3 regions of the Flavobacterium sp. GNP011 genome follow, and region 3 is predicted to be linked to each of the others. Evidence: riboswitches for the same ligand, from Rfam matches in the RefSeq annotation. Region 3 holds a riboswitch; each other region holds the start of a gene.
What was found. A riboswitch is a leader RNA that binds a small molecule or an ion and turns the genes downstream of it on or off. The one in region 3 is predicted to bind S-adenosylmethionine.
Positions count from the first base shown of each region.

Region 1: another riboswitch for S-adenosylmethionine. It lies ahead of AC061E_RS03145 (alpha/beta fold hydrolase); the one in region 3 lies ahead of AC061E_RS13570 (Na+/H+ antiporter NhaC family protein).
Region 2: another riboswitch for S-adenosylmethionine. It lies ahead of AC061E_RS03075 (homocysteine S-methyltransferase family protein); the one in region 3 lies ahead of AC061E_RS13570 (Na+/H+ antiporter NhaC family protein).

Region 1 is NZ_JBWJVJ010000002.1:113,813-124,407, reverse strand. It holds gene AC061E_RS03160 (carboxypeptidase-like regulatory domain-containing protein) at 1-418, shown strand, start outside; gene metK (methionine adenosyltransferase) at 711-1,961, opposite strand; gene AC061E_RS03150 (hypothetical protein) at 2,768-2,980, shown strand; SAM riboswitch class I at 3,207-3,314, shown strand; gene AC061E_RS03145 (alpha/beta fold hydrolase) at 3,392-4,354, shown strand; gene thrA (bifunctional aspartate kinase/homoserine dehydrogenase I) at 4,372-6,786, shown strand; gene AC061E_RS03135 (hypothetical protein) at 6,879-7,313, shown strand; gene AC061E_RS03130 (OsmC family protein) at 7,388-7,819, shown strand; gene AC061E_RS03125 (trans-sulfuration enzyme family protein) at 7,910-9,082, shown strand; gene AC061E_RS03120 (RrF2 family transcriptional regulator) at 9,218-9,628, shown strand; gene AC061E_RS03115 (sulfite exporter TauE/SafE family protein) at 9,742-10,595, shown strand, end outside.
Region 2 is NZ_JBWJVJ010000002.1:100,149-110,743, forward strand. It holds gene AC061E_RS03065 (vitamin B12 dependent-methionine synthase activation domain-containing protein) at 1-2,823, opposite strand, end outside; gene AC061E_RS03070 (FRG domain-containing protein) at 3,216-4,112, opposite strand; gene AC061E_RS03075 (homocysteine S-methyltransferase family protein) at 4,152-5,177, opposite strand; SAM riboswitch class I at 5,481-5,593, opposite strand; gene AC061E_RS03080 (NAD(P)/FAD-dependent oxidoreductase) at 5,768-6,820, opposite strand; gene AC061E_RS03085 (precorrin-2 dehydrogenase/sirohydrochlorin ferrochelatase family protein) at 7,051-7,629, opposite strand; gene cobA (uroporphyrinogen-III C-methyltransferase) at 7,632-8,405, opposite strand; gene AC061E_RS03095 (ferredoxin-like domain-containing protein) at 8,398-10,488, opposite strand; gene AC061E_RS03100 (sulfate adenylyltransferase subunit 1) at 10,584-10,595, opposite strand, start outside.
Region 3 is NZ_JBWJVJ010000018.1:16,269-26,863, reverse strand. It holds gene AC061E_RS13590 (YeiH family protein) at 1-553, opposite strand, end outside; gene AC061E_RS13585 (LysR substrate-binding domain-containing protein) at 716-1,612, opposite strand; gene AC061E_RS13580 (hypothetical protein) at 1,625-3,652, opposite strand; gene fabG (3-oxoacyl-[acyl-carrier-protein] reductase) at 3,747-4,493, opposite strand; gene AC061E_RS13570 (Na+/H+ antiporter NhaC family protein) at 4,678-6,000, opposite strand; SAM-I-IV-variant riboswitch at 6,054-6,150, opposite strand; gene AC061E_RS13565 (cytochrome-c peroxidase) at 6,376-7,557, shown strand; gene AC061E_RS13560 (hypothetical protein) at 7,613-8,035, opposite strand; gene sucD (succinate--CoA ligase subunit alpha) at 8,236-9,108, opposite strand; gene AC061E_RS13550 (nuclear transport factor 2 family protein) at 9,205-9,567, opposite strand; gene AC061E_RS13545 (UDP-3-O-(3-hydroxymyristoyl)glucosamine N-acyltransferase) at 9,569-10,498, opposite strand; gene efp (elongation factor P) at 10,552-10,595, opposite strand, start outside.

The DNA of each region.
Region 1 (10,595 bases), on a different contig from region 3:
CGTTTTAACTCATTTTATATTTAATTTCTATGAATACAATGTTTCAACTAATACACCTGGTGATCTTATTGAAGTTGTGAATGTTGTAGGTGAGACAAAAGGCAATTTTTTTAAAAGATATTTTGACTTAGAAAAGTATAAAATTCAATTTTCTAAAAATGGTGTTTGTGTTAGCTTAATTGTTGTCGAGAGAAATGCTGTAGACAACACAACCGATAGCGATGATCTTAATAACGTATATAAGTCTGTCTCAGATTTATTCACTTTTTCTGAGAATGTTTCTAATTTTCAGATCCCATTGTGGATAAAAGGGAATAAATATCCAGATGAGTGGACTAATGACAAATTGAAATATTTGACAAATAATATTATAGGTTGTGATGTTAGTTTCAAAATTAAAGTAAAATCCCAACGATGAATTCTGATTGAGTTAAAGAGGACTTGATTATTGTTTATCTTTAGAAATTTTCATCTATAAACTAGAAACAATATAATAACGTATTAGTCAATTTTTTTTGGTTAAAACAGATTGATTTATATTCAATATATACCAAGTGAAAGGGGTAATCTATAAAAGGAAGTAGTTGTTTTTAGTAATTAGAAAGTGGAAAATTAATTAAGAATTTAAAGGAATAGTTCGTTTATCTAAAATAAAAAATGCCATTTCGAAAATTTATCGAAATGGCAATTTTAATATATAAAGATACTTTTTACAATCCAAAAGCAGTTTTTACTTGATCTACAAAATCTAATTTTTCCCAAGTAAACAATTCTACTTCAACTGTTTTTGTTAATCCACCTGGAGCAGAGAAAGTCTTAGTTACGGTTTCTGGAGTACGTCCCATGTGTCCGTAAGCAGCAGTTTCGCTATAAATTGGGTTTCTTAATTTTAATCGTTGTTCGATGAAGTACGGGCGCATATCGAAGATAGCTTCTACTTTTTTAGCAATTTCACCGTTGGTCAAATTTACTTTTGAAGTTCCATAGGTATCAATAAAAATTCCCATTGGCTTAGCCACACCAATTGCGTATGATACTTGTACCAAAATCTCATCGGCAACACCAGCTGCAACTAAGTTTTTAGCAATATGACGTGTTGCATAAGCAGCAGAACGGTCTACTTTACTTGGATCTTTTCCAGAAAAAGCACCACCACCGTGAGCTCCTTTTCCACCGTAAGTATCTACAATGATTTTTCTTCCTGTAAGTCCAGTATCTCCGTGAGGTCCTCCAATTACGAATTTCCCTGTTGGGTTAATGTGGTACTGAATAGCATCATTAAATAAATGAGCATGCTCCGGATTTTTAGCAATGATTCTTGGGATCAATATTTCGATAATGTCTTTTTTGATTTTAGCAAGCATAGTAGCTTCTTCGTCAAAATCATCGTGTTGCGTAGAGATAACAATCGCATCAATACGAGTTGGTTTGTTATCGTCGCTGTATTCTAAAGTTACTTGCGATTTTGCATCAGGACGCAAATACGTAATTTCGTTATTTTCACGACGCAAAACAGCTAATTCTTGCAATAATTTGTGAGACAAATCAAGTGCCAATGGCATGTAATTTTCAGTCTCGTTAGTTGCATAACCAAACATCATTCCTTGGTCACCAGCGCCTTGCTCTTCTTTGCTTGCTCTGTCAACACCTTGATTTATATCAGCAGATTGTTCGTGAATAGCAGAGAGAATACCGCATGAATTGGCTTCAAACATGTATTCACTTTTGGTATAACCAATTTTTCGAATCACTTCACGTGCAATATTTTGCACATCTAAGTATGTATTTGATTTAACCTCACCAGCCAAAATAACTTGGCCAGTAGTTACTAAAGTTTCACAAGCTACTTTTGATTCAGCATCAAATGCTAGAAAGTTATCAATTAATGCGTCTGAAATTTGATCTGCAATTTTGTCTGGATGTCCTTCGCTCACAGATTCTGACGTAAATAAATAGGCCATAAGTTTTATTATTTTATAAAATTAAGCGAGAAAAAATAATTGCTGAAAAGGTCTAAAGGAGAGTTCCTGCTTTAGCATTTTTTTACTGAAAATTATTCAGTATTCACAATGAATTAATTTCATTATGAAGAGGTTGCAATCAGTTCAAATTTTTCCTCTTGTATTTGGGTGCAAAGGTATGAAACCATTTTGAATTGCATATTAATCTTAACTTTTTTTTACTGTTTTATCTTTCGGAAATATTTTTTAAATCAAAAACAAAATTAGCGACATAAAAATTTTGTACTTTAAAAAACATTTGCGATATTTGATAATCAAAATAAGTAATCATGAAATCATTTATTTGCAATATGTTAAAGGTCGCACAGGGAAATTCCTGAGGGTTGCTTATTGCATAATTTGAACTAAATTATATAGTAAAGCTTCCCAATATTTGGGAAGCTTTTTTTTTGAAATACCACTAAGAATAAAAATTTATGAATACACTAAAATGCCAACAAAAAATGTATGCAATAGCGCCTATTTGTGCTGTTGTACTATTTGATATATCGTGACCCCGAAAGGACAGGTTGATAAAACTAAACCCCTTTTGGATTCGTATCTAAAAGGGGTTTGTTGCTTTTAGCACTACTGCAATTTTTAGAGAATAAAAAAAATAGCATTTGATGAAAGTTTTTTTCAAGATTAGGAACAAAAAAGAATAAAAAAATACAATAAAAATTAAATCATAGTAAAAACTGGTATTGAAGTTGATACTAAAAAGGAAAAATAATCAGTACACAATTAATAACTTAAAATGAACAACAATGAAAAACAACAATTATTTTAGTAAAGCAATCCTTTTAATAAGGCAAGGATTATGGGGGTCAAAAAAAAGTAACACTACTGCTCCAGTGGTAAATGAGCTAGTTCATCCTAGATTTGAGATGGATACAAATGATGATATTGCACTTAAGGCAGTGCCAAATTCATTACTTTTTTTAATGTATTCTAAGGAAAATGATGTCCTTTTTATCTAGTGATTGCAAATGTATTTTAACTTGTGAGGAAATACATTTTAAATTATGGTTGCTGTTTTAACGGAGTTTTGGTCTAAAACGACATATTTCTTTGTTAAAACAGCTTGCTTTTTGCATACTTTTGCGAATACCGCAAAATTAATTCAGTCTAAACTTTGCAGAAAAATTTGCTCAGAATAAAAATTAGTGCTTTATTTGCACTCACAAAGTTCACAACTGTATTGAAATGTTATAAAGAAAGGCAGAGGGATTAGACCCGATGAAGCCTTAGCAACCCTTCGATTTATCGGAGAAGGTGCTGCATTCTACCACGCCCATCGTGGAAAGATAACACTAAGAATTTGTCTAGATAACACCTAGCTTTCTTTCTAATATTTCCAAACACAAGTCCTAATTATAACAGATTTGAAATTGGAAAATAAACCAACAACAATTACATTACACAATTTCACCACGGAGTCGGGTGCAATTTATGCTATCCTAAACTTAAGTTATCAAGTTTTTGGGTTGCCTTTGTATACAGCTCCCATCGTTTTGGTCAATCATGCGCTAACCGGAAATTCGCAGGTGGTGGGCGATAATGGTTGGTGGAATGACTTAATTGGCGCCAACAAAACTATTGATACTACAAAATATACCGTACTTGCTTTTAATGTTCCCGGAAATGGATTTGATGGCGCTGTAATTGAAAATTATCTTGATTTTACAGCAAGAGACATCGCTAGAATTTTTATAAAAGGCCTTCATTTGCTTGAGGTTAAAAATCTCTACGCCATTATTGGAGGTTCTGTGGGTGGCGGAATTGCTTGGGAAATGGTTGCATTAGAACCAACAATAACCCAAAAATTAATTCCTATTGCTACCGATTGGAAAGCTACAGACTGGCTTATTGCCAATTGTTTTTTGCAAGAACAAATTCTTAATAATTCATCTAAACCTATTCAAGATGCCCGCGCGCACGCGATGTTATGTTATAGAACTCCAGAATCATTTGCGGCAAAATTTCAGCGAACAATTAATGAGGAGATAGCCATTTTTAATGTTGAAAGTTGGTTGTTGCATCATGGCGAAAAATTGCAACAGCGTTTTCAATTGGCATCCTATAAAATCATGAATCAATTATTGAAAACCATTGATGTCACTCGCAATAGGTCTTCGTTTGAAAATACAATCGAAGCTGTAACGGCAGAAATTCACATCATTGCCATCAATTCGGATTTGTTTTTTACCGCAAGTGAAAACAAAACCACTTTTCAAACATTACAAAAATTAAATAAAAAAGTCAGTTATCAAGAAATAGTTTCCATTCACGGACACGATGCTTTTTTGATAGAATACAAACAATTACACAATTTGCTTCAGGATTTATTCTAAGCTAAAAATACAACACAATGAAAATATTAAAATTTGGAGGTAAGTCGTTATCAAATGGTGACGGATTAAATAAGGTGGTTGCCATAATAACAGACAAAGTAAATCAGGGCGAGAAAATTGCAATTGTGGTTTCGGCACGCGGTAATGCTACGGATGAGTTGGAACAAATTTTAACCATTGCTTCTCAAAACGGAGATTACAAGCCACTTTTTGAAGATTTCAAAACCTACCAGCAAGATATTTACGACGCTGTTGATTTGTCTGAAGAGTTTACTATTTTAGAAAAATTGTTTGAAGGTGTAAGTCTGATTGGCGATTACAGCAAAAAAATCAAAGACCAAATTTTGTCTAAAGGCGAATTGCTTTCGGCAAAATTACTAACGGCCATACTTATAGAAAATGGAATCCATGCTCGTTTTACCGATACGCGTGAATTGATAAAAACGGACGCTAAATTTGGTGATGCACAACCCTTAGAACAGCTTTCGAAGAAAAATGTGGTTGCTTTTTTCAAGCAAAACACCGAAAATACGGTAAATGTAATCACAGGTTTTATTGGTTCTACCACTAATAATGATGCTACAACTCTAGGCAGAAACGGGAGTAATTATACCGCTTCGTTGATTGCGAATTATTTAAATGCCGATGAATTACAAAATTACACACACGTTGACGGAATTTATACTGCCAATCCTGATTTAGTTGTAGATGCTAAGAAAATTGATCACTTATCGTTTAATGAGGCGAATGAGATTGCAAATTTTGGTGCCACAATTCTGCACGCCAAAACCATCATTCCACTATTAGAAAAAAATATTCCGCTTCGAATTTTAAATACTTTCAATCATGAAAATAAAGGGACTTTAATTACTTCCAACTCTAACAAGGAAGGAATTAAAACGCTTTCGGTTCTTGAAAATGTGGCTTTGGTAAATCTAGAAGGAAGAGGTTTACTTGGGAAAACAGGTGTCGATGCTCGAATTTTTAGAGTAATGGGCGACAATAATATTAGTGTGAGTATCATTTCGCAAGGTTCATCAGAGCGTGGAATAGGCTTGGTTGTGGCTGCTGACAAAGCTACTACGGCCATGATTGAATTGGAAAAGGAATTCGAAAATGATTTCTATTCGAAAGATGTCAATAAAATAACTGTTGCTGATGATGTAGCTGTCATCTCTATTATTGGGCAGGATTTAAGCACGTTTCACAAACCTTACACGGCTTTAATCAAGAATAAAATAGTTCCAATTCTCTTCAATAATACGGTGACGGGCAAGAATGTGAGTTTGGTCGTAAAAAAATCACAACTTCACAAAGCCTTGAATGTGATTCACGGAGAGATTTTTGGCGTAGCCAAGAAAATAAATATTGCTGTTTTTGGTCACGGTTTGGTGGGAGGCACCTTGATAAATCAAATTTTAGAATCGGCAGCAGCCATTGAAAAAAGAAAAGACATCAAATTGAATGTCTTTGCGATTGCCAATTCTAAAAATGTACTTTTGAATAAAAACGGTGTGACACCCAACTGGAAAAACGAAATTCAAACCAACGGATTCTCGTATACAATTGATGATGTGATTGCCTACGCAAATGAGCATCATTTAGAGAATTTAATTGCTATTGATAATACTGCAAGTGCTGATTTTGTCAAGAATTACATTTCGTTAGTAGAAAATAGTTTCGATTTGATTTCATCAAACAAAGTAGCCAATACGTTGAGTTATAGTTTTTATAAAAAATTGAGAAAAGTTCTGGCAGAAAACCAAAAGACGTATCTTTATGAAACCAATGTTGGAGCAGGATTGCCGTTGATTGATACTATTAAATTGTTGCACCTTTCTGGTGAAAATATCACAAAGATTAAAGGAGTTTTCTCCGGAACATTGAGTTATTTGTTCAATAATTTTTCGGCCAAAGATGCGCCGTTTAGCGAAATTTTAAAAGAAGCCATCGATAACGGATATACCGAGCCAGATCCAAGAGAGGATTTATGCGGAAATGATGTAGGTCGAAAATTATTGATTTTGGCTAGAGAATTAGACTTGCAAAATGAGTTTGAAGAAATTTCGATTCAAAATTTAATTCCAGAACATTTGCGTAGCGGAGATGTAGGAGAGTTTTTGAATAAATTGACGGAGTTTGATCCTATTTATGCAAAAATAAAAGCTGATCAAAAACCGAATCACGTGTTGCGTTACATTGGAGAATTATCGGGAGATTTGCAAAATGACAAAGGAAATCTAGAAGTAAAATTAGTTTCGGTGCCATCAGATACGGCTTTGGGCGGATTGAAAGGTTCAGATTCTTTCTTCGAAATTTACACTGAATCGTATGGAGACCGACCAATTGTAATTCAAGGCGCAGGCGCAGGATCAGCTGTAACGGCTAGAGGTGTTTTTGGTGATATTCTAAGGTTGTCTGATAAAGGTTAGCCCCCTAACCCCCGAAGGGGGAATTAAAAGATCTGAGATTGCAGACTAAGGAATTTTGATTTTTAAAGTTAATTATGGAAAAGTATTAAAATATGGATTTAAATGAAGTTTTAGAATTTTTGAATAAATTAAACTGGCTTTGGTCTTTTTCGGGAGGAATTATAGCTTATTTTATAACAAAGAAGATTGATGTAAGTCTTGGTTCAAAGTCTAAAAAAGATGAGGAAATAAGGGAAATTAAGAGAAAGCGATATGAAGAGTTTATCGAAGCAATAGAGTCAATTCTTTCAAGAAAAGGAGGTTTGTCAGAGGATGAATATTTTAGGGAATGGAATTTAGTTTATGCGAAAGCTTATATTACTATACCAGATAGCATCTTGAAAAGAATTAAGGAGGAAACAGGAGGTTTTTTTGATGCAAATAGTAGAAAAAGTATTTATTTAGAAATTAGAAAAGATATGATTGGTAAAACTAATTTAGAAGAGGATGATTTATGCTATTTTGGTAAATTAGAAGATAAAAAATAATAATTTAAAACAAGACTTACCTCCAGTCTTAGCTCCCTTTACGCCAAGGCGAAAGGGTCGTGGAGGGGAATAATATGAAAATAACATTAAACAGAGTAAACGATAATTTCCATTTCGAATTAAAAAACGAAAGAGGGCATTTGGTAAACGTAGACAGCCGTCCTGAATATGGAGGAAATGATATGGGTGCCAGTCCGATGGAATTAGTATTGATGGGAGTTGCTGGATGTAGCGCCATTGATATGATTTCGATTTTAAAAAAACAACGTCAAGAAATCACGTCTTTCAAAGCTGAAGTTGAAGGCGAACGCGTACAAGTTGGAGAAGCAAAACCTTTTAAAAATATCCATGTGGTGTTTTATTTAGAAGGTGATATCAAGGAAGACAAAGCCGCAAAAGCCGCACAACTTTCTTTTGAAAAGTACTGCTCGGTTTCCAAAACATTAGAACCAACGGCAACCATACATTATAAGGTAGTTTTGAACGGAAAAGCTCTTAGCGATTAGTCATTAGCTTTTAGCAACAAAACAAAATATTAATAATATGCATTGGGTATTAGCTAGAAGCTAAAAGCCAATAGCTAAAAGCTTATTAAAATGAACGAACAAGAATTTGGTTTCGAAACCCAAGCCATACGCAATCAGTTAGAAAGAACACAATATTTAGAGCATTCGGTACCTTTATACCTCACGTCTAGTTTTGTATTTGAAGATGCCGAAGACATGCGTGCCTCATTTGCAGAGGAAAAAGACAGGAATATTTACAGTCGTTACAGCAACCCAAATAACAACGAATTTATTAGCAAAGTATGCGCTATGGAAGGAGCTGCAGCTGGTTTTGCCTTTGCATCAGGTATGGCTGCGGTGTATTCTACTATGGCTGCTCTATTAAGTTCAGGGGATCATATTGTTTCTTCGAGCAGTGTTTTTGGTGCAACACACTCGTTGTTTATCAATTATTTTCCAAAATGGAACATACAAACCTCGTATTTTGACATCAATCAACCCGAGACTATTGAAGGTTTGATTACTCCTGATACAAAAATTCTTTTTGCAGAGTCACCAACCAATCCTGCGGTTGATATCATTGATTTGGAATTGCTAGGAAATATTGCCAAAAAGCACAATTTAATTTTAATAATTGATAATTGTTTCGCAACGCCTTATTTGCAGCAACCTATCAAATGGGGAGCGCATTTAGTGGTGCATTCTGCTACCAAATTAATGGATGGTCAAGGTCGCGTTTTGGGCGGAATAACAGTTGGGGATGCTGATTTGATTCAGAAAATCTATTTGTTTTCCCGACTTACAGGTCCAGCTTTATCTCCTTTTAATGCGTGGGTCTTGTCTAAAAGTTTAGAAACATTAGCCATTCGATTAGATAGACATTGTGAAAATGCCTTAAAAGTAGCGGAGTTTTTAGAGAATCATCCTCAGGTGAATAAAGTGAAATACCCTTTTTTAAAATCGCATCCTCAATATGAAATCGCACAAAAGCAAATGAAGTTAGGCGGAAATATTGTTGCTTTTGAAATCAAAGGAGGATTAGAAGCTGGAAGAGCTTTCCTAGATAAAATTAAATTGTGTTCGCTTTCGCCAAATTTAGGTGATACCAGAACTATTGTTACGCATCCAGCTTCAACAACGCACAGTAAATTGTCTGTCGAAGAACGTTTGGCGGTGAGTATTACCGATGGATTAGTGCGTGTTTCAGTAGGTTTAGAAACCGTAACTGATGTAATTGCCGATTTGGAGCAGGCTCTTTCGTAAGATTTCAGATTTGGGATTAACGATTTTAGATTGTAGTTTTGGTGTTGGTATACTTTCTCTAAAATTAAATCGAACGTTATTCGTTTTTGTTAACGCAAAGATCAATGATCGTTAATCCACAATCAAAAATAGATTATGCTCTCAAAAAAAACAAAATACGGTATCAAAGCATTGACCTTTTTGGCGCGCCGAGAAGACCAAACTCCTGTTGCGATTGCGGATATTGCCAAATCTGAAAATATCTCACTCAAATTTTTAGAGAGTATTTTATTGTTGTTGCGCCATTCTGGTTTTTTGGGAGCCAAAAAAGGAAAAGGCGGCGGTTATTACTTGATAAAAGAACCGAAGGACATCAGCATGGCCAAAGTATATCGCATTCTTGAAGGGCCTATCGCCTTGTTGCCGTGTGCCAGTCATAATTTTTATGAGCCTTGTGACGATTGTACAAATGAAGCCACTTGCGCCGTTCGTAAATTAATGACCGAAGTGCGTGATAATACGCTTATGGTTTTGGAAAATAATAGTTTAGCTGATATTGCATTTTAAGTTTTAATTAGAAAAATGTTTTGTAATTAAAGTAAATATGTTATTTTTGCACAATAATCTAGTAACCCGATAGGGTAAAAGTTTTTAAATTGAATTTTGTTGAATTGAAAGGAATGAATAAAGAATTAAAAGTGAATAATAATACCGAAAGCCCTGCGACAAGTTTTGTAGAACGATTATGGGTGCTTGTTCCTGCAATTTTGTTGATAGGATTATTGGCAACATTAGTGTACAACCACCATGATGAATTTTCAGTGGATGGCTTGATAGCCGGTTTTGATCAAGAGTTTTTAATTTTTTTCTGTATTGGAGTATTTGCACAGTTAGTAGATGGAACGTTAGGAATGGGTTACGGAGCAACTTCAACTTCATTTTTATTAGCTTACGGAATTCCGCCTGCTATTAGTAGTACAGGTGTTCACGTTGCTGAAATGTTTACAACTGGAGCTTCGGCAATTTCACACCATCGTTTTGGAAATATCAACAAAAAGCTAGTAAGACATTTGTTAATTCCAGGTGTTTTGGGTTCTATTACTGGAGCCTATTTGTTGTCGGATGTGATTGATGGAGAAGTGATAAAACCATTTATCGCTTTGTACATGATTGGGTTAGCAGTCATCATTATTAGGAAAGCATTAAAAAAGAATCTGGTAAAAAAGAAAACTAAAAAACTAGGTATTCTGGCAACTTTTGGTGGTTTTATGGATGCTGTAGGAGGCGGAGGTTGGGGACCGATAGTGACTTCTACTTTATTAGGAAATGGACGAAATCCAAGATATACAATTGGCTCGGTGAATGCAGCAGAGTTTGCAGTAGCTTTTTCAAGTGGAGTAACATTTATGCTTTTTGGAGGTATTCAAGGATGGCAAGTAATTATTGGATTGATTTTAGGAGGAGTAATGGCAGCTCCGTTAGCCGCATTTTTAGTGAATAAGATTCCAAGGAAATCAATGATGATATTAGTAGG
Region 2 (10,595 bases), on a different contig from region 3:
CCCTTTGTACACCTCATCAATCATATCTTCGGTGGATAAATTCTCATCAGCGGCATAACCCCAGATTTCTTTACGGATTTTTTCGTGTAGATATTCAGCAAAAGCTTCTGCAAAACGATCAGCCAGTGCTTTCACCATGATCGAATTATAATCATCTAAATCCTTTTCAAATTCAGCCGCCCATTCGTCTACTCCAAAACCAGTAGTCACGCAAAATGCTCCCATATAATCCACTTTTCCGCTATCTTTTGGGGCAATAAAATCAGACAAAGCGATGTTTGGCGCTCCTTTGGTTTTTTGAGATTGTTGGCGCAAAGTCAAAAAGAGCCCCCTAACCCCCAAAGGGGGAACTATCTCCTTTGTAGACAACTCCTTGCTGATTTTTTCAATTGTTTCATGTAAATTATTCAATACCTCTTTATTAGTGTATCTAACAACTTTAAAACCCTTAGATTCCAACCATATAGTTCTCTCTTTATCATGTTCAATTTGTTCGGGATAATTATGAATAGATCCATCTACTTCAATAACTAGCTTTTTTTCCAAACACACAAAATCAACTATATATTCCCCTATTACATGTTGCCTTCTAAATTTATACCCTTCTACTCCTCTATTAGATAAAACATTCCATAGCATTTTCTCAGCTTCTGCTGATTTGTTTCTCATCTCTTTAGCGCGTTCTTTTAAAACATCATACAAAATAGGATTTGCTGTTTCCCAAGTTTGTTTTGCTGTTTCGAGAGTAGCTCCCCCTTCGGGGGCGGGGGGGGCTTCGTATAGTTCAATATCATCATCATTAATTTGATTCGCAGGAAAAATGCCGTAAATACCTTTGGCAGTCAATTTTTTCTCCTCTAAAATAACTTTCAGCATCGCTTGTGCATCAGCAAAAACCGAAGTCGCTTGTTCGCCCACTACCTCATCAGTTAAAATAGCTGGATATTTCCCAAACAATTCCCAAGTTCTGAAAAACGGTGTCCAATCGATATAAGGCACCAAAGTTTCTAACTCAACTTCTACGATTTGCTTGCCAATTACTTTAGGTTTCACGGGCGTGAAATTATCCCAATCCAATTGCAATTTATTTTTACGGGCTTGCTCAATGGTCAAGAAATTCTTGTCGCGGGAACGATTCAAAAACGTTTCTCTAAACGCATCGTATTCTGCACGAATATCACTGGCATATATTTTTCGGTTGTGATCCAATAAATTACCCGCTACCGTTACCGCTCTCGAGGCATCGTTCACGTGAATTACCGTTTGGCTGTATTGAGGAGCAATTTTCACGGCCGTATGCGCACGCGAAGTTGTTGCACCACCAATCATTACTGGAATTTTCAGTCCTCTTTTATCCAATTCCTTAGCGAGATACACCATTTCGTCAAGCGATGGCGTAATCAATCCGCTCAATCCAATAATATCTACATCGTGTTCAATAGCTGCAGCAATGATTTTTTCTGGAGGCACCATTACACCTAGATCTACGATCTCATAGTTGTTACAAGCCAGTACAACCGAAACTATATTTTTTCCAATATCATGAACATCTCCTTTTACGGTCGCCATCAGGATTTTTCCGTTCCCAGATTTATCCCCAACTTGCTTTGCCGCTTCAATAAACGGCAAAAGATAAGCTACTGCTTTTTTCATTACACGTGCCGATTTCACCACTTGTGGCAAAAACATTTTACCCGAACCAAACAAATCACCCACGACATTCATTCCCGTCATCAAGTTGATTTCGATTACTTCAATGGGTTTTGTTGCGGCTTGTCGCGCTTCTTCAACATCTTCTTCTATAAACGCATCCACTCCTTTTACTAATGAGTGCGTGATTCTTTCTTGAACCGTTCCAGAACGCCATTCTAATACCGCCTTTTCATTTGTTTTAGATCCATCGCCTTTTACATTCTCAGCAAAATCGAGCAAACGTTCAGTCGCATCGTCGCGTCTGTCCAGAATCACATCTTCAACATGTTCCAATAAATCTTTCGGAATCTCATCATAAATCGACAACATTTCTGGGTTTACAATCCCCATTGTCATTCCGTTTTGAATGGCGTGGTACAAGAAAACCGAGTGCATCGCCTCACGAACCGTATCATTTCCTCTGAACGAAAACGAAACGTTACTCACCCCACCGCTGATATGTGCATGCGGTAAATTTTCGCGAACCCACTTGGTTCCTCTAAAGAAATCCAACGCATTCAAGCGGTGCTCTTCCATACCTGTTGCTACTGGGAAAATATTCAAATCGAAGATGATGTCTTGTGGCGGAAATCCAATTCCCACCAAAATATCATACGAACGCTGACAAATTTCAACACGCCTTTCGTAATTATCCGCCTGACCCACTTCGTCAAAAGCCATCACAATCACCGCCGCTCCGTAACGCTTTATCAATTTAGCATGATGTACAAAAGCTTCCTCGCCTTCTTTCAACGAAATCGAATTCACAACACATTTCCCTTGTACAACTTTCAAACCGGACTCAATGATTTCCCATTTTGAACTGTCAATCATAATCGGAACTCGCGAAATATCCGGTTCAGCCGCAATCAAATTCAGGAATTTTGTCATCGCATATGCGCCATCAAGCATTCCTTCATCCATATTGATATCGATGATTTGTGCACCGCCTTCTACTTGCTGGCGCGCAATATCAAGCGCCTCATCGTATTTTTCTTCCTTAATCAATCGAAGAAATTTTCGCGAACCTGTCACATTGGTTCGTTCCCCTACATTCACAAATACACTTTCGGGCGTAATGATTAAGGGCTCCAATCCTGATAATACTAGGTTTCTTCTTTTTTCTGCCATTTCTTTATTTTCAGTTACTCCGTTACTAAGACACTTAGACTGAGTTTTTATTTTTTTATTTATTGCAAAGTTTTCGAAACCTTACCATTTTATTTTAATTCTTTTTTGGGCGTGTCCCTCCAAAAAAAGTCGGGTCGGGCTATTCGTTCTATCTTTTGTTCCGCTATCGCTTCACAAAAGGATGCCACTGCTATCCCTCACGCGGGCGTTGTGCTATTCAACCCATTTTTATTTCAATGAAACGATTCCATTTTTCTAATTGATAACGGAATGAATTTTCCTCTTACATCCCAACGGATTAAAATCCGTTGCTATAAAATAAGTCGTTCCTACGGAACTTTTATGCTGCGAGCGGGACGCTCGCGGTAGCTGGGTTAACTAGCAGATATAATTCATTTATATTTTTCTTGAATTGATTTACAATTACTATTCAAACCAGGATAAATACTTTCTTCTGAAATTCCTAACCATCTTAATTCTTTTTTAATTTCATTTTTCTTGCATCCATCAATAACTATACTTCTCAAAAACATATCCTTATTAGAGTTATTTAGCAAACCATTAATTTCATTTCCAAAAATTGTAAAGCAAGATTTTTGTGCTTTCATTCTTTCGTCAAACAGATACGGATAAATTGCTAATGGAAAAGCCTTTTTATTTGATTCAAAATCCATTTCTAAATATTTCCTGCAAAATTCATCTATAACCAATTTTCCATCTTCATATAAATCTTCTTTTTTTGAACTTTGTGGAAAATAAATCATAGTCGAATTAATACTTGTATAATTACTATATGTTGTTTGGTTCAATTTGTGAGGATCTAAAACCCATATTTTAAAATCATCTTTATTATTATCATCTTTAACTGCAAAATATATTGCAACTAATGCACTTTCGGTCCAATCTAATAAACGGGTTCTTAATCCATAATGCTGCATTAAAAAATAATTATTCCAGCTATTATTTTCAATTCTGTTTTGATTTAAAAACATCATTGAATTTCTTAAAAACTCTGCTTTTAAATTATTTTCAACGTCTTTTGTATTCCTAAATATATCATTATAATCTTCTTCATCAACCCGACCTACACACCTATAAGCATTAGGGAGTAATGGAGTAAAAGGTACTAAATCAATTTTATTTTTTAAAGATTCTCTATTTTCTAAAGGAGTAAAATCTTTTTCAGCTCTAAACCAAAAATTCTGTATACCGCCAATATTATTAAATGAACTAAATTGATATTTAATTAATTCAATTATTTCTGAAAGGCTTTCAGCTTTTTTATCCATTTTACTTTAATAAATAATTAAAAACAATAAATTATTCTTTTACATCACCGCATTAGAAACCCTAGGTTTGTATTCCTTAGCGATATCTGCAATTAACTTGATGTGTGCTGGTGTTGTTCCGCAACAACCGCCTATAATGTTGACCAAATTATCGTCTAAATATTCTTTGATAAAAGCTTGCATCTGTTCTGGTGTTTCGTCGTATTCTCCAAAGGCGTTGGGCAATCCTGCATTAGGATGCGCCGATACGTTGAACGACGTGTTCTGTGACAAGGTTTGTAAATACGGTTTCAATAAATCGGCACCAAGTGCGCAATTGAATCCTACGCTCAACAACGGTATGTGCGATACTGAAACTAAAAAAGCCTCAACCGTTTGTCCCGAAAGTGTTCTTCCAGATGCATCGGTAATCGTTCCTGAAACCATAATTGGAATATCAAGATTACGTTCGCCTTTTACCTCTTCAATGGCAAAAAGTGCTGCTTTGGCATTTAAGGTATCAAAAATAGTTTCTACCAAAAGTAAATCGCAACCACCATCCATAAGCGCTTCTACTTGTTGCTTGTACGCAATGCGCAAATCATCAAAAGTTACGGCTCTGTAACCTGGGTCGTTTACATCTGGCGACATGCTTGCTGTTCTGTTCGTGGGTCCAATGGAACCCGCAACAAAACGAGGTTTGTCTGGATTTTTAGCGGTAAAATCATCGGCTACTTCTCGGGCTATTTTTGCCGACTCATAGTTCAATTCATACACATATTCTTCCAGATAATAATCGGCCATACCGATCGTGGTTCCTGAGAAGGTATTGGTTTCAACAATATCAGCTCCAGCTTCAAAATAAGCGGCATGAACGTCTTTTATGGCTTGTGGCTGAGTGAGCGACAATAAATCGTTGTTTCCTTTTAGCGAATGCGGAAAATCTTTGAAACGTTCTCCTCTAAAATCCTCTTCGGAGAAATTGTAACGTTGCAACATGGTTCCCATAGCTCCATCAAGGATGAGTATTCTTTCTAAAAGAGCCCCCCTAACCCCCGAAGGGGGAGTTACTGCTGATGCTTTCATAATATTTGACATAACTTATGATAATTAAAATCTAGAAAATATTCTAAATCTATACTTTTGAATAATAATTACAAAAGTTCACTATTTTAACTCTTTAGCCCCGATTGCAGTGAAAATCCTTTTATTTTTTTCTTTAAAAAATAAAAGATTACTTCACTAAACTTTCATTTTAAACGGAGTTCAGTGAACTTCGTTTGTAACGGAAAGCGGGAACGATTATGACTGAAAAGCGCCATTTATCTGCTCTAAAAAATTCGATATGTTGTCAAGAAAAGGTTTGAGAAATACTGTAGAAGTATTCTTGTGTTATCTATCTTTGATACTGATTGTATAAAGTAGAATGTAGCACCTTCTTTAAAAAATAAAGGGTTGCTAAGGTTTCATTGGGTCTTTCCCTCCGCCTTTCGTGATAACTTTCAATAAATATAGGAACAGTGCAAAGGAACGACATAGCGCTAACAATTGCAAGTATTTTTTTTAAAGATTCTTAGGTAGTTTGTTGCAAAACTTTAAAATAAAAAAAGGTTCTGAATTCCTAAGATTTTAACCAATCTTAGCAACTCAGAACCTTTGTAACTCTGCAACTTTATTTACACTATTGCTTTTACAACCGCTTTTGGAGCTTCTTTACGAGTTCCGTCAAAACCATCTACACCAGAAACGGTAGTATATTTTAACACATAACGCTTTCCTGGATTAATGATTTGGTAGGCCGCTTGACACATTAAAGTGGCTTCATGGAATCCACACAAGATCAATTTTAATTTTCCTGGATAGGTATTTACGTCACCAATGGCGAAAATTCCAGGAATATTGGTTTGGTAATCTAAAGAGTTATTTACTTTGATGGCGTTCTTTTCGATTTCTAATCCCCAGTCACCGATAGGACCTAACTTTGGCGTAAGACCAAAAAGCGGAATAAAATAATCGGTTTCGATGGTACGTTGTGCGCCGTTTTCCTCGACTACAACTGCCTCAAGATGTTCGGCACCTTTTAAACCTATTACTTCACCTGGTGTAATCATTTTAATTTTACCAGAAGTCTTTAACTCTTGTACTTTTTCTACAGAGTCTAAAGCTCCACGAAACTCGTTGCGACGGTGAATCAAAGTCACTTCTGAAGCTACATTTGCCAAGAATATACTCCAATCTAAAGCCGAATCTCCACCTCCAGCGATAACTACGCGCTTATCACGGAATTTTTCTGGATTTTTAATGAAGTATTTAATTCCTTTATCTTCGTAAAATTCGATGTCCTCAATCAATGGTTTTCTTGGTTCAAAACTACCTAATCCACCAGCAATAGCAATAACTGGTGCATGGAATTTCTTGCCTTTGTTTGAAGTCACAATAAATGTTCCGTCTTCTTGTTTTTCGATGGTTTCGGCACGTTCACCCAAGGTAAATCCTGGTTCGAACTGCTTGATTTGCTCCATTAAATTATCTACTAAATCACCAGCTAATACTTCTGGAAATCCAGGAATATCATAAATAGGTTTTTTAGGATATAACTCTGATAACTGCCCTCCTGCTTGTGGCAAAGCATCTAATATATGGCATTTTAATTTTAATAATCCTGCTTCAAAAACTGCAAATAAACCTGTTGGCCCTGCGCCAATAATGAGTATGTCTGTTTTAATCATTTTGATTTAATTTAGTATCCTTTGTTTTGCTTCCAATTGTAATTGTAGGCTGTAATGGAAATTGTTAATTGTGTTTATATATGTTATTGTATTGAACCTAGGAGCTCAATACTTTTATTTTAAATTGAGTACAAATATCACCATTCTGTTTAGTTAAAAAAACAGAAACTGATTATTAAGAACTATTACATCTTAGCTTTTTTCTATGAACTTGAGATTCTGTCTTGTGTTTACTTTGCTTTAAGCGTCTCGGTGATTTCATTCATTTTTTGAACTTTTTCCTCAAAATTACCTTTCAGCGTTTTTCGGTATTGATTGAGATTATCGACCATTTTATTGATATCGTCTGGAATTATTTCTTCAAAAAACTCTCGCAATCGTTTGGCTGTAGTGGGTGATTTTCCGTTGGTTGAAATGGCAATTTTTACATTCCCTTTGGTTACAATTCCGCCCAAATAATAATCACACAAAGGCGGTGTATCAGCAATATTACAAATCAAATATCTTTTTCGGGACAAATCATAAATCCTCTTGTTCACCTTCAAATCATCGGTGCAGGCAATCACCATGTGGCGTTTACGGAGCATCCAGCGATTGAATTTTTTGTAGGTCAACTTCACTGTTGGGTGGCTTGCCGCCAAGGTTTCTAACTCTGGTAAAAACCAAGGTGCTACTACCTCAACATTGGCATTAGGACTGGATTTCAACAGAAACGATAGTTTTTCTAAACCCACATTTCCGCCGCCCACAATGAGCACATTGAGGTTGTGTAATTTTAAAAAAATAGGATATAATTCGTTTCTCTCCACTGTTATTTTAATTCTTTGGCTATAAATTCTTCGTAAAAACCTTTTAATTTATTGCTCTCTTTAACCACCTCGCCAATGACGATAATGGCAGGCGAACTTAATTGTTGTTGCGTCACCACTTGCTCAATGGTGTTGATGGTTCCCACGCCAATTTTCTCTTGAGCGGTAGTTCCATTTTGAATAATGGCAACCGGTGTTTCACCTTTAGATTCATTTTGGAACAAATCGATAATCTGAGTGAGTTTGCTCATTCCCATCAAAATAACCACAGTTGCTGATGATTGTGCAGCCAAAGCCACATCATTTGACAATTTCCTGTCAGAAGTTGTGCCTGTAATTACCCAAAAACTTTCAGAAACGCCTCTTTTGGTCAATGAAATCCCTTGATAAGCCGGAACAGCAATAGAGGATGAAATTCCAGGCACCACCGCTGTAGGTATGCCAAAACTTTCTATAAAATCAATTTCTTCACTTCCGCGTCCAAAAATAAAAGGATCGCCTCCTTTTAAACGAACTACATGACCGTACGTCAAAGCATTGTCTACAATTAATTGGTTGATTTGATCTTGCGAATATTCATGACAGCCTTTGCGTTTGCCTACAAAAATCTTAATGGCTTTTTTGGGTGCATACGTCAAAATCTCCTCGTTGGCCAAGGCGTCGTACAATACCACATCCGCTTCTGCTAATGCTTTGGCGCCTTTGATCGTCAGTAAATCAGGATCGCCAGGACCTGCACCAACTAATGTTACGATGGGTTGTTTCTTGTTAAGCATCAGCTAAGTCTTTATTTCTATACGCTTCGATGGCATCAAAAAACACAATGGCATCTTGAATGTACTTTTTAGCAAATTCGGCAGAAGGTTCATTTTGATTGATTTGATACACAAGTTCTCGTAAAGAAGATTGCAATTGAATTGTATTTGTAGCCACAAAAACGGTATCAAACAAATCGATTATTCCCGCTTGGTGGTTTGTTTTTTGGTTTTCAGCCAGTAATAATGCTTTGGCTCCATTGACAAATCCGGCGTACGCCAAATAAATAGCATCCGACCATTTTGCATCTTCATAAGCTTCTTGAGCAAAAGTCAATTTTTCTTTCGCTTCAAATAATAAAGTAGCTACCAAGTCAATTACAACTCCCGCACATTCTCCTACCCCAACTGCTTTTACATAATTATCTGCATTTCCCCAGTCAATAAAATCAGCTTCGGTAAGATTGGTTACATCGGCTAATGGTTTCAAAAATTCGTAGAAATATTTTTCGCCTTGAGCGTCATAATAATTCAAGAACGATTGTCCGTTTGCATTGGCTTCAAAATCATTTAAAATCAATCGCAAAGCATCTGGACCTCTTCGGCTCGGGATTTTGATTACTTTATCAGAGAATCTTCCAGATCCGTTTCCTAAGTTTCCACCGCCTAATAAAACTTGCAAGGCTGGGGCTACTAATTTTCCCGCATTGATTGACATTCCTTGAAATCCAATTTCGGCCATATTATGTTGCCCGCAAGCATTCATACAACCACTAATTTTAATAGTAATTTCACGGTTGTTGCTGTACTGCGGATATTCAGTAGTTAAAACGCGTTCTAACTCTACTGCAATTCCAGTGCTGCTCGCAATTCCTAAGTTACACGTATCAGTACCTGGACAAGCTGTAATATCAGCAATCGTGTTGTAGCCTGTGGTTACAAAATCTAATTTGGCTAATTCTTGGTAAAAGAAAGGAAGGTTTTCCTCTTTTACATGACGAATTAAAATATCTTGGCGCAACGTAAAACGCAATTCGTTTGCTGCATAATTTTTTATCAAATGCGCTAATTCTCTCGCTTTATCAGTATAAAAATCACCTAATTGTACTTTGATTCCAATGGCCACATAACCCGCTTGTTTTTGCGGAATTACATTTGATTTTTTCCACGCTTCAAAAGCTACTGTATCTTCAATTTCGACTTTTGGAACTTCTAATAAAGGCGCTGCAATAGCACCCTCAAAAGCAGTGGTGTCAATTTCGACTGTATGCAGTGACAACGCTTTTTTCTCTTCGTCTACCAATCGTAAAAATTCGTCTTTCCCTATTTCTTTCAACAAAAATTTCAAACGTGCTTTTAAACGTTTGGCTCTTTCACCGTAGCGGTCAAAAATTCTTAAAATCCCTTCGGTAGTTGGAATGATTTGATTGGCCGGAATAAACTTTGTCAGCAATTCAGCATGACTCGGTTGTGAACCTAAACCTCCACCTAACATTACTTTGAAACCTTTTACACCGTCTACAATTTTTGGAATAAATCCTAAATCGTGTAAATAACTCAAACCGGTATCTTTATCTGATGATGAAAAAGACATTTTGAATTTACGTCCCATTTCTTGACAAACCGGATTTCTCAAGAAAAATTGAAACATCGCATGCGCATACGGAGACACATCAAAAGGTTCCTCTGGATCAATTCCTGCTGTTTCGCTAGCGGTAATATTTCGAACTGTGTTTCCACAAGCTTCTCTTAAGGTAACATCGTCTTTTTCTAACTCAGCCCAAAGTTGCGGTGTTCTATCTAAACTCACGTAATGAATTTGGATATCTTGACGCGTTGTAATGTGCAAACGCCCTGTTGAATACTCATCAGAAACTTTTGTGATGCGCACGAGTTGCTCGCTAGTTACTTTACCAAAAGGTAATTTAATACGAATCATTTGCACGCCTTCCTGACGCTGCCCGTAAACGCCTCGTGCCAAACGCAGACTACGAAAACGCTCGTCATCAATTTTTCCGTCACGGAATAAAGCAATTTTTCTTTCTAAATCGATTATGTCTTTTTGAACAATCGGATCTTCAATTTCGGTTCTAAAACTTTCCATTTGTTATAAGCTATTAGCTATTAGCTTTGGGCTGTTAGCTGTTTATGAAATTCATTTTACATTTTTGCTGAAGGCTTAAAGCCAATAGCTAAAGGTTATTTTATAAA
Region 3 (10,595 bases):
TCGCTATTTGCAATGCCTCAGGACCATATTTACTAGCTGCTCCAATAACAGAACTGGTATCATGTATTGCGATGGCACACCACATTCCAAAATCACTTTGAGAAACATTAAAATAATGACCTATAGCCGGAAATAGAAATAAAGCAACCGAATTTAGTATGAATATCACTCCTAGCGCTACCGAGGTTTGTTTTTCGTCAGATTTGATTACTGGTGCAATTGCTGCTATAGCACTTCCACCACAAATTGCAGTTCCACAAGAAATTAAATGAGATGTTTTACTTTCAACTTTAAACCATTTACCCAACAAAATTCCTAAAATCAATGTACTAACAATTGAAATAATGGTAAATAAAAAGCCTTCCTTTCCTGCAGCCATTGCGCTTTGAACATTCATACCAAAACCTAAACCAACAACTGAAAATTGCAACAAGTAATTGGTAGCTTTTTGATTCCATACTAAAAAAGGATGCCCAAATACATTAGCCACAATCAATCCTAATCCTAAAGCAATTGGAGGAGAAACAAAAACGGTGGTACAAAGTAAAAGCATCCCAACAAAAAAGAGTTGTTGAATAAGTTTACTTTCGCTAAAAAATAAATAGGATTGTTTATGAATATCTTTATGAGGAATTTCCAATGTAAAGTTGTTGTATTAGTACTTTACAAAGGTGCGTACATTAATCTAAAAGCGCCAATTGCAAATTATAATCTACTATAACTTTAAATTATAATGATTCGAAATATTTTGAATAAACAATTCTGACAAAGAATCTGTTTTTCCTTGTAATGTAATGATATAAAAATAACGTTCTATTACTAAGTCTTTAATGTCTAGAATAGCCAATTCATTGTTTTGAAGCTCTTTTTGCACCGCATGAATTGACATAAAGGCAACACAATCAGAGTTCAATAAATACGATTTAATACTTTCAGTACTTCCCAATTGCATTTCTACTTGCAAATCAGAACCTTTAATTTCAAAAGGTTTTAAAGCATGCTCAATTACTTCAAGTGTTCCTGAACCTTGTTCACGTATTAAAAACTGCATTTTTTTAAGGTCAGTTAGCTCAATCTCATCTCGTTGCACCAGCGGATTGGAGCTATTACAAACTAAAACCAATTCATCTTTTAAAAATGGTATGTATTTTATTAATTTATTTTTAGACTGCCCTTCTACAATGCCTATTTCAATTTCTTGCTGTACCAATGCATGCTCAATTTGTTCCGTATTGCCGTTTAACAAACTTACTTTGACGTCCTGTAGTTTTAAATGAAATTTAGCTAATAATGGCGGAATAATATATTGTGAAATTGTCGTACTCGCACCCAATCGCAACAATCCTGAGCGCTTATTAATCAGCGTACTCATGTCAAAATCGATCTCACGATACATTTCAAAAATATTTTTGGCATGTTTTAACAATACAGTTCCAGCGTGTGTCAATGCTATTTTAGAACCGTTTCTATCAAATAATTTAATTCCGTATTGTTCTTCTAACTCTTGTATGTGCTTTGAAATGGCGGGTTGAGTGATAAACAATTCAGTTGCAGCTTTTGTAAAACTCAATCGATTGGCAACAGTATAAAAAACTTTTAGTCTAAAATCCATAATAAATCTGAATTATAGTAAACCATTGTATTTACGTACAAACCATTCTGTAGCAAGTGAAATAGCAATAATTATGAGTAACCAAATCCAGTCTATCAATGGTGTTTTAACACTATTGCTTTTTTGAATCGCTTTGTATTCTTGACTATCGAGTAGGGTTTTTATTAATTGTTCTTCTTGATTTGCAAAAAATACCATTCCGCTAGTATGAGTTGCTAATTGGCTTAGTTTTTCAACATCTGAATTTACAAATTGCTTTTCAATATCAAAATCTAAAATTTCAAAACTACCTGTATAGGACGTTTTAGAATTAAATTCTTGAACTACAAAATCATAAGATCCCGCCTTTAAACCATCAAGATTGACTTTGTAAGTATTGTTCCCTTTAACTAAATCGTAATTTTTAGTTTGCTTATTGCTTTTGTTTTTTAACGAAATAGATAGTCGAGCTTTTTCATCAAATTCATAATTTTTATTAAAAAACTGAGCCATAATTTCAATAGGCTCTCCTGAGTTGTAAAAACGTTCATGCTCCACCACCAATGATTTTTTGGAATTGTTTGAAGCTAGAAACTGAATAATTTTATCAAGAAAAACATCGTATTTTTCAAAAGATTTATGAGTTACATGAGACTGCAAACGCCATTTCCAGCTATTCTCTCCCATTAAAAAAGCATTTCTACCAGATTGACTTTCTGCAAAAACTAGTAAAGGCATTTTCGTATCAATTGCTCTAATTCTTGACGATAACAATACGGTAACACCCGCATTTGTAGTTATAGTGCCAAATGGATTTTGGAGGGGAGGGAAATTTTCAAAGCCAATGTTTTCAGCGGCAAACAAATTAAATTGATTATTAAAAACAGGTAAATAATCCTCTTTTTGCCCACTCATTTTAAAATTAAGAGAATTTTGCTGATTGTTCAAAAAATTAAAATCGGTACTATTACCAGTGATAATAAAGCTGTTGATTTTCAATTTTTTATTGGCATCAAAAACTGATTTAAACTCTGAATTAGGTTGATACAAAATCAAAACCGAATATGGTGTTAAATCTTTAATATCATTTGGTTTAACAACAGTAACTTTACGCTGTACATTAGCTTCTATTGCTCGTTTTAACGCTCCTAAATCCGGATGATTTATTGCTGATACTATTGCAATATTTGTTTTTTGATCTATAACATCAACTGCAAAATTCTTTACATTATTAAAGGTGTTTTTTTCTTTTACCTTTGAAGTAATTGTCGCTTTATAAAGTTGTAATCCTATTTTATCTGCAGGTAAAAACAACGTTAGGGATTGTGTTCGTTTTGAAGGAGAAAAACGCATGCTTTGCTTATTCAAAATAGTTTTCCCTTGAGACAATGAAAAATCAGCTTCCATAGCTTTTGTACCTGAATACTGTAAAAATACTTCTACTGGAAATTTATTTTTATGAAAAGCATACTTATTCACATTCAACTGATTGATTTTAAAATCAAGATAAGTAACAGTATCCCCTACTACAAGAGGAAATACTCTATTTGATGGATCAAAACTATAAACATAGTCGTTACCTGATGTTTGATTTCCATCAGTAAGCAAAACCGTTGGGAAAACTGTATTTTTAAATATACTTTTTAGATTGTTCGCTACAAGATCAATATTGGTTTGACTGCCTTTAAAATCAATATTTGATAACGGACTAAAATCCTCAGAAAATTGAAAAACTTGAACGTCAAATTTATCATTCAAAGCCGTATTGCTCTGAATGTTTTGGAGAATTGCTTTAGTTTTCTTTTCATTTTTAAGAAAAGCTATAGAACTCGAATTATCAACTACAACGGCAAGAGGTGTCTTTGTGATGATTAAATTATCTCGAGTTATTATCGGATTTAGCAATAATAAAAACAGACAAAAGATAGAGGTAAAACGAAAAAAAGCTAAAAACAAACTCAATTTTGATTTGTTTTTAGCTTTGTGTAAATATTGAAAATATGACAATACGCCCGCTATTAATAATGATAAAACTAATAGTAGCAAGGTAGATGTTGTCATGTAGTGTTTATTAAAATATTTTAAATTTGAAAACTTAAATGTAATCTAGAATTCAATAAAAGTGTAGAATGAATTAAATACTCATTTCGCAAACCTAAGTAAGCATTCCTCCACAAACATTCAATACTTGCCCTGTAACATAAGCACTCATATCAGATGCAAAGAAAAGACACGCGTTAGCCACATCCTCTGTAGAGCCACCTCTTTTTAACGGAATTCCATCTCTCCAGCCTTTTACTACATCTTCGTTTAACTTCGCAGTCATTTCAGTTTCAATAAATCCTGGCGCAATTACATTACAACGAATATTACGAGATCCTAATTCCAGTGCTACAGACTTTGAAAAACCAATTACACCCGCTTTTGAAGCCGCATAGTTCGTTTGTCCTGCATTACCTTTTACCCCTACCACTGAACTCATATTGATAATCGATCCCGCACGTTGCTTTAAAAATGTACGTTGAATCGCTTTTGTCATGTTAAAAACCGATTTCAAATTCACATCCATCACGTTGTCAAAATCTTCTTCGGACATACGCATCAATAAATTATCTTTTGTGATTCCAGCGTTATTAATCAATACGTCAACCGTTCCAAAATCAGCCAAAACAGCATCCACAAATGTTTGCGCTTCGTTAAAATCTGCAGCGTTTGATTGATATCCTTTTGCCTTAATACCTAGAGCGTTTAACTCATTTTCTAAAGCCATCGCAGATTCTACTGATGAACTATATGTAAAAGCAACATTGGCTCCATGTTTAGCAAAAACCTCTGCAATCCCTTTTCCAATTCCGCGACTTGCGCCTGTGATAATGGCAACTTTTCCTTCTAGTAATTTCATATTCAAAAATTAGTTTATTTTTTATTTGAAGCTATTCCTGCTATTCACTGCAATCTTTTAGGTCCGCTGTCGCGTACCCAAAAGGATTTCCGTTGCTATCAGGGCTAAAAACGACTTGCCAAATATATACTATTTCCTTTTTTAAAAAAAATTTAGCTTTGATTATGAACAATAATTTTTACAATTAAACCTTCAAAAAACGGTATGCTAATTTATCCCAAAAAGCAGCATAAATAGCAATCAATGTAAATACTAGTAAAAACAAATGATACCACGCATTACTTAAAATATCTATAAAATTTAATTTACCATTTGCATAGTTTAATATCAACAATATTTGAGCACCATAAGGCAATATACCTTGTATTACACATGAAAAAATATCTAATATAGTAGCCGATTTTTTAGCGCTCAATCCGTATTCATAATTAATTTCCTTTGCTATGGGCCCCGTAATAACAATAGAAACCGTATTATTTGCAATAGCTAAATTTGCAAAACCTACTAATACTCCAATTCCTGTTTGTGCTGATTTTTTACTTTTAATTCTTTTCTTTATCTGATTCAAAACCCATGTTATACCACCAGCCTTGTCCACCATAGCTGCTAATCCACCTGTAAGCATTGAAAGTAAAAAGATATCTGTCATGCTTGTAAATCCTTCATAAATTTTCTGAGTAAACTCCATTACTGTAAAAGAATCATTGTAAAAACCAATAAAACCAGCAATTATGGTACCTAATAGTAAAGTGTAAAAAACGTTGACACCTACAACTGCTAAAATTATCACTAAAACATAAGGTAAGATAGCCCATAAGGAGTAATCACTTTTTGCAATATCCACAGAAACAACATCTGAATTAAATCCCAAATAAAAGAAAATTAAAACAGTTACAATTGCCGCCGGAAGCGCGATAAACAAATTAATCTTAAACTTATCTTTTAAATCACAACCTAGAGATTGAGTGGCAGCTATAGTAGTATCTGATATCATTGATAAATTATCTCCTAGCATAGAGCCACCAAGTAAAGCGCCTGCTATCAATGGCATTGAAGCACCACTTTTATCAGCAAGTGATATTGCAATAGGTCCTATTGCAACTATAGCTCCAACAGAAGTACCTGTAGCAGTTGATAAAAACGAGGCTATTAAGAAAATTCCCAACGGAAAATACGCTGCATCAATGGTATTAATACCTAGGTTCACAACTGCATCAACTCCACCCATGGCTTTACTCACCACAGCAAAAGCGCCTGCAAATAAATAAATCAAACACATGGTTATAATTTTACTATCACCACAACCAGCAATTAAAGTATCAACTTTATCTTCTGTACTGTTTTTAAATAAAATAAAAGCAGCAACAATGCCTACTAAAACAGCAACAGGAGAAGGAAAAGCATAAAAATCATTAAGCAAAATACCTGCACCTAAAAAAGTAAAAATAAAAATAAATAGCGGAATCAATGCAAAAGGATTTCCAGATTCCTTAGTAAAATTTGTCATAAAAATAATTTTAAATTAAGTGTTATGACGAAAAACAAAGCTGGTATTGGGAATGTAACAACATTTTTTCCAAAAGATTTGGCTTATCGTTTTAGCACCTTGCTTGTTGTTGCAGGTTGCTATCCTATTGAAGGATTCGTGATAACGGGTGCAAAAGTAATTAATATTTTATGATAAACTAAACAAACACTTTAAAATTTAAAATATTATGCAATATTTAACAAGTGGAACTTTATTTAAAATTAAAAATCTCATAAAATAAAGTGTTATCAAATTAAAAATCATCATAAATTAAACTATTTTTGATAAACATAATCTAAATAATATCAAAATAAATGATATAATTCATATAATATTAACATTAATAGAATCATTATGAAAAAATTCACATTATTAATCGGCTTAATTTTAGTTCTAAGTTGTAGTAAAAATGATGACGCAAATGAATATGTGGCTATTGATCCCTATCCTAATATTACAACAACATTTACCGGCAAAATAAATGTTAACAAACTGGATAATTATTCGAACCAAACGATTCCTAGCTATATCACTAAAGATAATACTGCAGGGAATGCCATTACAGATAAAGGTGCTACTTTAGGACGGGTCTTATTCTACGATAAGAATTTATCGTCAAAAAATACCATCTCCTGCTCCTCTTGTCACATTCAAGCAAATGCTTTTGGAGATGTTGCAGCAGCTAGTACAGGAGTAAACGGAACAACTAGTAGACACTCCATGAGATTAATAAATACTAGATTTTCAAATGAAAATAAATTCTTTTGGGATGAGAGAGCTTCAACTTTAGAGAATCAAGTAACCCAACCTATTCAAGACCATATTGAAATGGGTTTTAGTGGTACATTAGGCGATGGCAACTTTACTACATTAATTACTAAACTACAAAACATAGGGTATTATAAAGAATTGTTCAAGTTTGTATACGGATCCGAAGATATTACTGAAAACAAAATTCAGTTAGCTTTATCACAATTCGTAAGAAGCATTCAATCATTCGATGCAAAATATGATGCTGGTCGAGCTCTTGTTGCAAATGATAACCAACAGTTTCCTAATTTTACAGCTCAAGAAAACCAAGGTAAAAATTTATTTTTAACACCGCCTGTTTTTGACGCTACCGGAAATAGAACAGCAGGAGGTGTAGGTTGTGCAGCTTGCCATCAAGCTCCTGAATTTAGTATTGATCCAAATAGCAGAAACAACGGCATAATTGGTATTCTAAATGGAAATGGAATTGATATTAGAAACACTAAATCACCATCACTTAGAGACTTGGTAAAAGCAGATGGAAGTACCAATGGCGCCTTCATGCATACCGCAAATTTGAATACGCTTCAAAATGTAATTGGCCATTACGGCACAATAAACCTAGCTATTGGAAACACGAATCTAGACCCAAGGTTAAGGCCAAATGGTTTTGGTCAAAAATTAAATTTAAATGCCTCAGAAGTAGACGCTTTAATCGCCTTTCTAAAAACCTTAACTGGAACAAATGTCTATGTAGATACAAAATGGTCAACACCTTTTAAATAACAAAAAAGTCCCCAAATCTACATTTGGGGACTTATAATTTTTAATCAATATGAACTTAAAAAGCTACATTCCATCTTGGTAATTTTCCATTTTCATCAAAGAAATTTTGTAAAATTACACCTTCAACTGCAGTTGGAATTCCTTTTGTGTCTGTATTAAATGTTTCATACCAAACAACTTCAAGTGTGGTGATATCTTCAATTTTCATTTGTGCTGGCCAAGAATATTTTCTTCCCGTTTTAGCAAATTGATGCCCCTCTACAATCTTGTCATAAAGCCCGCCATTTTTTGCTTTTAAAGCACCATTATTTTGAACAGTTCCTGTAGAACCTACCATAATTAACTCTTTTGAATCACCTATGGCATACACTAAAAACACACCTGATCCATCCGAAGCATTGCAAACTTCAGCAAGACTATCTTCAATGGTGAAAGAAAATTGATTGGTAACTTTGAATTTTTCTAATTCTTTGTACATATATAATATTTATTAGGAACTGGCCATGAACATTACTCTACATGTTGTAGAACAAACCATAACAAGTTCATTTGCGTTTTATTGATTTCACTGTAAAATCAGATTTTCAATAAAGTGCAAAGGTATTTTTTTTAATTCTATTTATCATAAAAAAGCCTCACAAATTGTGAGGCTTTACTATTATTTAGAAAAAGCTTAGATTAACCTAAAACTTCTTTTACTTTTTTACCAATTTCAGCTGGTGAATCCACAACGTGAATACCACATTCTCTCATGATTTGTTTTTTAGCCTCAGCTGTATCGTCAGATCCACCAACAATTGCACCTGCATGCCCCATTGTACGTCCTGCTGGAGCAGTAACTCCTGCAATGAAACCTACAACTGGCTTACGGTTTCCATCCGCTTTGATCCATTTTGCAGCATCAGCTTCAAGTTGACCACCAATTTCACCTATCATTACGATACATTCAGTCTCTGGATCATTCATTAACAATTCAACAGCTTCTTTTGTAGTTGTTCCAATGATTGGATCTCCACCAATACCGATAGCAGTTGTTATTCCTAAACCTTGTTTTACAACTTGATCCGCAGCCTCATACGTTAAAGTTCCTGATTTAGAAACTATCCCTACAGTTCCTTTTTTGAAAACAAAACCTGGCATAATCCCTACTTTAGCTTCACCTGGAGTAATAATTCCAGGACAGTTAGGTCCTATCAATCTTGCATTTCTTTCTTTTACATAACTGTTAGCTTTTATCATATCAGCAACAGGAATTCCTTCGGTAATTGCAATGATTACTTTAATTCCAGCATCTGCAGCTTCCATTATAGCATCAGCAGCAAAAGCTGGTGGTACAAAAATGATAGTTGTATCAGCACCTGCTTGGTCTACAGCATCTTTTACAGTATTAAATACAGGTCTATCTAAGTGACTTGTTCCTCCTTTACCAGGAGTCACACCACCTACAACATTGGTACCATACTCAATCATTTGAGAAGCATGGAAAGTACCTTCACTTCCTGTAAAACCTTGAACAATTATTTTGGAATCTTTGTTAACTAAAACACTCATGATATATTATTTATGTAGTTTTTAAAATCGTTATGCAAAAGTATAAAATACTAATCAGTAATTGGTATTCAAAAATATTTTTTTTGACACTAAATATTACGATAATTGGCTCATTTGATAACCTCGATATAATTTTTCGTCTTTGATTTGCCAAAACACAATAAAATGTGCCAATAGCATTTCCTCTCTGGGATTTTCAATCGTTTTTACAAAATGTGAATAACGCACTGATACCATATCATTTTCGGCAATAATTTGACTAATTCTAACTTTTGATCGAACATAAGCTTTACTTAATTCATCTGAAAGTAATAATAATGAAGCAAAATCATGCTCGACAAATCCTTTGCTACTATTCCACTCTAAAACTATTTCTGGATGCAAAAATTCTTTTAGAAGGGTACTATCAATTAAAGCATCTGATTTATAAAAATTTTGAACTATTTCTTTAGCAGACATATTACTTCAGTTTATTTAAAATTTCTGGAATTTTCTTGATATTAGCCAACTGCTTTAATTTTTCTCTTGATTCTTCTATAGGTGTACCAAAATAGGATTTACCACCTTCAACAGATTTAGTAACTCCAGTTTGTCCCATAATAACAGCTTTTGCCCCAATTGTGATTCCACTAGTTGTGCCTACTTGTCCCCACATGGTTACTTCATCCTCAACAATTACACAACCTGCAATACCAGTTTGAGATGCAATTAAACATTTTTTACCAATAACGGTATCATGTCCAATATGAACTTGGTTGTCAATTTTTGTTCCTTCACCTATGGTTGTATCTCCAGTCACTCCTTTATCAATGGTACAAAGGGCACCTATCCCAACATTGTCTTCAATAACAACTCTACCACCAGAAACCAATTGATCATAACCCTCTGGACGTTTTTTATAATAAAAAGCATCAGCCCCTACAACAGTACCAGCGTGTATAATAACATTGTTACCAATTACAGTATGGTCATAAATAGACACATTAGAATGGATTAAACAATTATCACCAATTTCCACATGATTACCAATAAAAGTATTGGGTTGAATGACTGTTCCTTCACCAATTACAGCAGTGTTAGAAATAGCAACATTCGAAAATTGAAAGGGTTTAAAATGCCTTGTTAAAACATTAAAATCTCTAAAAGGATCATCAGACAATAACAATGCTTTACCTTCAGGACAAGCAACCTCTTTATTGATTAATATTATGGTTGCCGCAGATTGTAATGCTTTATCATAATATTTAGGATGGTCAACAAAAACGATATCGCCTGGTACCACTACATGAATTTCATTCATACCGTAAACAGGAAAATCAGCATCACCAATGTATTTACAATTGATGATGCTTGCTATTTCTTGTAAAGCATGTCTTTTTTGGAACTTCATTTACTATTTTTTATTAAAATCAAAATATTTTGAAAAATAGAACAAGTAATAACTTATTCTTTCACGCGCTCCATGTAAGAACCACTTGCTGTATCAA